Orrella dioscoreae: one gene and its partner. Each later gene encodes a partner of the first gene's protein in a complex. Links are inferred from orthologs where the notes say so. Each region holds a gene or a part of one and is shown on either strand. Other genes may lie near its edges.

The links.
Region 2: the proteins of accD (region 1) and ODI_RS15420 are in contact, whole or in part, in a solved structure (PDB 8UXZ), measured with the Escherichia coli proteins. The link is inferred for Orrella dioscoreae from one-to-one orthologs.

The regions. Positions count from the first base shown.
Region 1 is NZ_LT907988.1:1,538,505-1,542,189, forward strand. What follows is about bases 330-3,145. They hold accD (acetyl-CoA carboxylase, carboxyltransferase subunit beta), read left to right. Parts: upstream 330-1,204; coding sequence 1,205-2,086; downstream 2,087-3,145. Other genes in these bases: trpA (tryptophan synthase subunit alpha), read left to right, coding at 330-1,156; ODI_RS07155 (acyloxyacyl hydrolase), read left to right, coding at 2,379-2,918; ODI_RS07160 (Rne/Rng family ribonuclease), read right to left, coding at 3,098-3,145. Also shown: trpB (tryptophan synthase subunit beta), read left to right, coding at 1-286; more of trpA, read left to right, coding at 299-329; more of ODI_RS07160, read right to left, coding at 3,146-3,685.
Region 2 is NZ_LT907988.1:3,308,394-3,311,579, reverse strand. Bases 1-2,752 are described here. They hold ODI_RS15420 (acetyl-CoA carboxylase carboxyltransferase subunit alpha), read left to right. Parts: upstream 1-769; coding sequence 770-1,735; downstream 1,736-2,752. Other genes in these bases: tilS (tRNA lysidine(34) synthetase TilS), read left to right, coding at 1,860-2,752; ODI_RS15425 (DNA-3-methyladenine glycosylase family protein), read left to right, coding at 71-715; cysS (cysteine--tRNA ligase), read left to right, coding at 1-36. Also shown: more of tilS, read left to right, coding at 2,753-2,870; ODI_RS15410 (aspartate kinase), read left to right, coding at 2,923-3,186. UniProt on the Escherichia coli protein: Component of the acetyl coenzyme A carboxylase (ACC) complex. First, biotin carboxylase catalyzes the carboxylation of biotin on its carrier protein (BCCP) and then the CO(2) group is transferred by the carboxyltransferase to acetyl-CoA to form malonyl-CoA.

The DNA.
Region 1 (3,685 bases):
CTCGGCCGGCCTGGATTATCCGGGCGTGGGTCCCGAGCATGCCTGGCTGAACGACAGCCAGCGCGCCGAATACGTCGGCGTGACCGACGATGAAGCGCTGAAGGCCTTCCATCAGTGCTGCCGCATCGAAGGCATCATGCCCGCGCTGGAATCGGCCCATGCCATCGCCCACGCCGTGCGCCTGGCGCCCACGTTGCCCAAGGACAAGATCATCCTCGTCAACCTGTCGGGCCGGGGTGACAAGGACATGCATACCGTCGCCGAGCGCGCCGGCATCGAACTCTAAAGCGAAGCAGGGATGACACACCCCAACGACCGTATCGCCAAGCGCTTTGCCCTTGCCCAGGAAGCCGGCCGGGCAGCGCTGATTCCCTACATCGCCGCGGGCGATCCCTCGCCGGCCGCCACCGTGCCGCTCATGCATGCGCTCGTCGAGGCGGGCGCCGACATCCTGGAACTGGGCGTGCCGTTCTCGGACCCGATGGCCGACGGTCCGGTGATCCAGCGCGCCGCCGAGCGCGCCATCGCCCAGGGCGTGGGCTTGCGCAACGTGCTGGCCATGGTGGCCGAGTTCCGCCGCCAGGACGCCGACACGCCCGTCGTGCTCATGGGCTATGCCAATCCGATCGAGCGCATGGGCCAGGCCGCTTTCGCCGACGCCGCGCAGGCGGCGGGTGTCGACGGCGTGCTGTCCGTGGACTATCCGCCCGAGGAAATCGACGAGTTCGCCGCCCTGCTGGATGCGCGCGGCATCGCCCCCATCTTCCTGCTCGCGCCGACCTCCACCGAGGCGCGCATCCAGGCCATGGCCAAGGTCGCGCGCGGCTATGTCTATTACGTCTCGCTCAAGGGCGTGACGGGCACCGGCACGGTCGACACCGACGACGTCGCGCGCCGCCTGCAGGACATCCGCCGCCACATCTCCATTCCGCTGGGCGTGGGCTTCGGCATCCGTGACGCCGACACCGCCAGCCGCATCGCGCGCGTCGCCGACGCCGTGGTCATCGGCAGCAAGCTCATCGAAACCATGGAAACCGCCGTCAAGGGCGCCGGCGCCGATCAGCAGGCCGACCTGGCCGTGCGTGCCGCCGGCGATTGGCTGGCGGGCATACGCCAGGCGCTGGATGGCGCCCGCAAGACGGGCGCGCCCGCCTGACCCGGCGCGCCGTCCCACGACAAACAACATCACCGAGCACCCACCGCCATGAGCTGGATCGAGAAACTTCTTCCCCCCCGGATCAACAAGACCTCCGCCAACGACGCCGCGGCGCGCCGCGTGCCTGAGGGTCTGTGGGTCAAATGCCCGTCCTGCGAGGCCGTGCTCTACAACGAAGACCTGGCCACCAACCTGCACGTCTGCCCCAAGTGCGATCACCACATGCGCATCGGCGCGCGTGCGCGCATCGATTCGCTGCTGGACGTCGAAGGCCGCCAGGAAATCGGCGAAACCACCCGTTCGGTCGACTCGCTGAAGTTCAAGGATTCGCGCAAGTACCCCGAGCGCCTGGCCGAAGCCACCAAGCAGACGGACGAAACCGACGCCCTGATCGTCGTGAGCGGCAGCATTCGTGGCTTGGCCGCAACACTCGCATGTTTCGAATTCCAATTCATGGGCGGCTCGATGGGGTCGGTGGTGGGCGAGCGTTTCGCGCGCGGCGTCGAGGCCGCGCTGGCGAACAAAACCCCCTTCATCTGCGTGGCGGCCTCGGGTGGCGCGCGCATGCAGGAAAGCCTGCTGTCGCTGATGCAGATGGCCAAGACCAATGCCATGCTCACGCGTCTGTCGGCCGAAGGGCTGCCATTCATCAGCGTCCTGACCGATCCCACCATGGGCGGCGTGTCGGCCAGCTTCGCCTTCATGGGCGACGTGGTGATTGCCGAACCCAAGGCGCTGATCGGTTTCGCCGGTCCGCGCGTCATCGAGCAGACGGTGCGCGAGAAGCTGCCGGAAGGCTTCCAGCGTTCCGAGTTCCTGCTGCAGAAGGGCGCCGTGGACATGGTGGTGGATCGCCGCCAGCTGCGCGATGAAATCGCCCGCCTGTTGGCATTGCTTACCAATCAGCCTTTGGAAGCCGTTTCGGCTTGATGGGCAAGCTGGGCGGCGAGGCGGTTTTCTGATACCTTGACTTCATGCTGTCAAACGCTGACCAGGCAGTAAGCCAACGGTCAGCAACACGGCGCGTCGTGGTTGACATTCACCGCCTTCTGCTGCCCATGCAGGGCCGGGTTCGCTGCTGACTGCCCGCGCCGCTTCCACATGGTTCGCGCCAGCCGCCCCGCAGTCTCGTGCTGCCAGGTCCGGGTTTCACCTGCCGTCAGTCCGGGCCGGCCGCTGGCGCTCTCGTTTCAAGGCAGAGTTGCCGGAGTAAGCATTGATCATGCACGCCTTCAAGAAGAACAAGATTGCCGCCGCCCTGATCCTGTCGGCTGGCCTGTCCCCCCTGCTCGCCGCGGCGCCTGCCAGCGCACAGGGCATTGGCGTGACCGCTGGCGTGGGCGACCACTACCAGCGCCTGGAAATCAACTGGCAATCGCCTGCTTTGTGGGATTACCAATTCGGTGGCAACTGGGGCCGCCTGGAACTGGTCGGTGAACTCGGCGCTGCCTACTGGAAGGCCAACGGTTCGCGTGATCCGGGCAATGTCTGGCAGTTCAATGCGATCCCCATGTTCCGCTGGTGGACCGGCGAACGCTTCTACCTGGAAGCCGGCGTGGGCGCCACTGCCTTCACCAGCACGCGCTTCGCGGACAAGAACATCAGCACCGCCTTCCAGTTCGGTGACCATATCGGCGCGGGTTTCCTGATCAACGATTCGAACCGCATCGGCCTGCGTCTTTCGCACTTCTCCAACGCCAGCATCAAGAAGCCGAACCCTGGCCTGGACGTGGTGCAGCTGACGTATACGTACCTGTATTGATCATCTTGCCGCCTGGCCTGTCGGCCTGGCGTGAAGGGATCCGAAAGGCATGCCAGCGGCATGCCTTTTTGTTTGCGTGGATGTCTTGAAAAAAAAACCGCCAGGCTCGTCCGAGCACTGGCGGTTTTGTGTTGCGGCGTCCGGGAGTTTCCACGGACGCCGCAGGACGGCTGTCTTGCTTATTCCGTCTCGACCTGCACCAGCGGGGTGCTGGCCACGGCTTGCACGGGCTTGCGGGCGCGGCCCAGCTTGGGGGCTGGCACGTCGGCCTGGGGCTGTGCTGCGCCCGAGCGGGTTTCCACCCACTGCATGCCGGCGGCAGCGACCACCGCGTTCAGGTCGGCCGTCGACGCGGCAGGCGCGGCTGTGGGGGCAGGCGCGGGCGCAGCCGGCTTGGGCTCGACAGGCTGGGCCTGGACGACGGGTTCGGCCACGGGCTGTGCGGCGGGGGCGGGCACGGGCTCGACCGGCGCGACGGGTTCGACGGCCTGGGCCGTCGTTGCCGGTGCGTCGTCGACCAGGGCAGGGGCGGGCGAACGGGTGCTGTCAGCCAGCGGATCCTGCGTCTCGGCCACGACCGGCGCCGGTCCGACCGGCGCGGAGGTCCCGAGCACGCCGGCCTGCGGGGCTTCGTCCGCTGCCGTCAGCGATGCCGGGGCTTCCTCGTTGCTGACGGCGGGAGCCGTCTCGACGGGGGCGGCGGGCGCGACTTCGGCAGGTGCGACGGCAGCGGGCGCCGTTGCAGCGGCGACCGGCTCGGCCGACAC
Region 2 (3,186 bases), 1.8 Mb from region 1 along the record:
AAACCGGGCGGCACGACCCAGTGGCGCCGCGCCTGAGCGGCCCGGCCTTCCTTTTCTGAAGAACAAGAACATGCCCAGCGTTGATACGCCCGCCGCCAAGCCCGAATACTGGGATGCGGCCGTCGCCCACCTCATGAAGCGCGATCGCATCCTGAAGAAGCTGATCCCGCAGCATGCCGAGGTCTGGCTGACGGTGGCCGACACGCCTTTCGTCACGCTGGCGCGCGCCATCGTCGGCAAGCAGCTGTCGGTGCCCGCCGCCGAAGCCCTGTGGGATCGCTTCACGCAGGCTTGCGGCAAGCGTCCCACGCCTGCCTCCATCGACAAGGCCGGCCTGCAGGGCCTGCGCGACGCGGGCCTGCCGCAGCGCAAGGCCGATTACATCCTCGACCTCGCCGCCCATTTCGGCGACAAGCGCGTGCGCCCCGAAAGCTGGGCCGACATGGAAGACGAGGCCGTGATCACCGAATTGACGGCCATCCGCGGCATCGGCCGCTGGACCGCCGAGCTCTTCCTGATTTTCAACATGCAGCGGCCGGACATCCTGCCGCTGGACGATCCGGGCTTGCTCAAGGCAATCTCGCTACACTATTTCAGCGGCGAGCCTGTGTCGCGCTTCGAGGCGCGCGAGGTATCGCAGGCCTGGCAGCCCTGGCGCACCGTCGCGACCTGGTACCTGTGGCGCAGCCTGGATCCGGCGCCCGCGCAAGACTGAACGCGGCGCGCCCGCCCCTACGATTGCTACCCCGACAACGGAAACCGACACGAGATGCGCAATACCTTTCTCGAATTTGAACAGCCCATGGCCGAGCTCGAAAACAAGATCGAGCAACTCCGGTTCGTGCAGGCGGATTCCGCCGTGGACATCTCCGAGGAAATCAGCCGGCTGCAGCAAAAGAGCCAGACGCTGGCCAAGGATATCTACGCCAAGCTGACGCCCTGGCAGACCGCCCTGGTTGCCCGCCACCCCCAGCGTCCCTACACGCTGGACTACGTGCGCGAGATCTTCACGGACTTCCACGAGCTGCACGGCGACCGCATGTTCGCCGACGACCAGTCCATCGTGGGCGGCCTGGCTCGCTTCAACGGCAAGCCCTGCATGGTCATCGGCCACCAGAAGGGCCGCGACACGAAGGAGCGTGCCATGCGCAACTTCGGCATGCCGCGTCCCGAGGGCTATCGCAAGGCCCTGCGCCTGATGCGCCTGGCGGAAAAATTCAACATTCCGGTCTTCACCTTCGTCGACACGCCGGGCGCCTATCCCGGCGTGGGCGCGGAAGAGCGCGGCCAGTCCGAGGCCATCGGCCACAATCTGTACGCCATGGCGGAACTGAAGGTGCCGCTCATCGCCACCATCATCGGTGAAGGCGGTTCGGGCGGCGCGCTGGCCATCGCGGTGGGCAACGCCGTGCTGATGCTGCAGTACTCCACCTATTCGGTGATCTCTCCCGAGGGCTGCGCCTCCATCCTTTGGCGCAGCGCCGACAAGGCGCCGGACGCCGCCGCCGCGCTGGGCATCACCGCGCCGCGCCTGAAGGAGCTGGGCCTCATCGATCGCATCGTGAACGAGCCCGTGGGCGGCGCGCATCGCGACCCCCGCGTCATGGCCCGCCTGCTGCGCCGTTCGCTGACCGACGCCCTGCGCCAGCTCAGCGACATGAGCGCCGACGAATTGATCGCGCATCGCCTCGCGCGCGTTCGCGCCTACGGCAAGGTGCAGGAAGTCCGGGCCTGAGCGCCCAGTGAACCCGCCGCTGCGCGCGCCGGGCCACGTGTGCGCCAAGCACACCGGCCAGGCCGCCAGCGGCAACAGAGTGACCGTGAACGATATCGATCCGACGCTTCAACTGCGCACCGCGCTGGAAGCCGCCTTCGCCCGCGACAGTGGCGACGCTCCCTGGGCCGTCGCCGTCAGTGGCGGCGTGGACTCCGCGATGCTGGCGGTGCTTGCCTCGCACGCCGCGGGCAATCGCCCTCTCTACCTTTTCCACGTGCACCACGGCCTCTTCGGCCAGGCCGATCTCTGGGCCGAGCAGGTCGAGCAGCTCGGTCAGGCGCTGAAGCTGCCGGTGCGCGTGGCGCATACCGTCGTGGATACCACTGCCGGTCAAGGCACCGAGGCCGCCGCACGGCAGGCGCGCTATGCCGCGCTGGAGAAGCTGGCGGGCGAGCTGGGCGTCACCACCATCCTGCTGGCACACCACCTGGGCGACCAGGCGGAAACCGTGCTGCTGCGCCTCTTGCGCGGCACCGGCCCCACGGGCCTGGCGGCCATGGCGGCGGAAACCCGCCGCAACGGCATCCGCTACGTCCGCCCCTGGCTGGAGGCCGATCGCGCGCTCATCATCGACGCCGCGCGCCGCTATGGCGATGCCACCGGCTGGCGCGCCGCGACCGACCCCAGCAATGCCGACCCGCGCTACACCCGCGCGGCCGTGCGCACCTTGCTGGCGCCTTCGCTGGACACCCGCTGGCCGGGCTGGCGCGCCATCCTGGCCCGCCATGCCCGCCTGACGGCGCAGGCGTCGGTGCTGCTCGACGAGGTGGCCCGCGCCGACTTCGCCAAGCTGGACCCCTCGGAAGATGCCAGCAGCTTCTCGCTGGCCGCCTGGCGTGAGCTGGATGCGGTGCACCAGGCGCATGTGCTGCGTCACTGGTTCGACCGCAACGGCCTGCGCATGCCCACCGAGGCGCGCCTGGAGGCGCTGGTGCGCCAGCTGCGCCAACTGCACCAACTGGGCCATGACCGCCAGATGCTGTTCGACCATGCCCAGGCGCGCGTGCGTTGCGTGCAGGGCAGGGTGCTGCTGGAGCCCCGTCCCGCGGGCCGGTCTGGCGGAGCTGGACGGCGTTCGCCCGCAACACGTTAAACTACCCGACTTTGCCTGCCGCTTGCCGCGGGGGGCGCAACCCGAGTCCAAGATGTCTTTGATCGTTCACAAGTACGGCGGTACCTCGATGGGTTCCATCGAGCGAATCAGGAATGTGGCGCGCCGCGTCGCCAAATGGCACGCGGCCGGCCACCAGGTCGTGGTGGTGCCCTCTGCCATGTCCGGCGAAACGAACCGGCTGCTGGGCCTGGCCCGCGAAATCGCGGCCGACCCCGATGGCCGCGAGCTCGACATGCTGGCCGCGACCGGCGAGCAGGCCAGCAGCGCGCTGCTGGCCATGGCCCTGCAAGCGGAA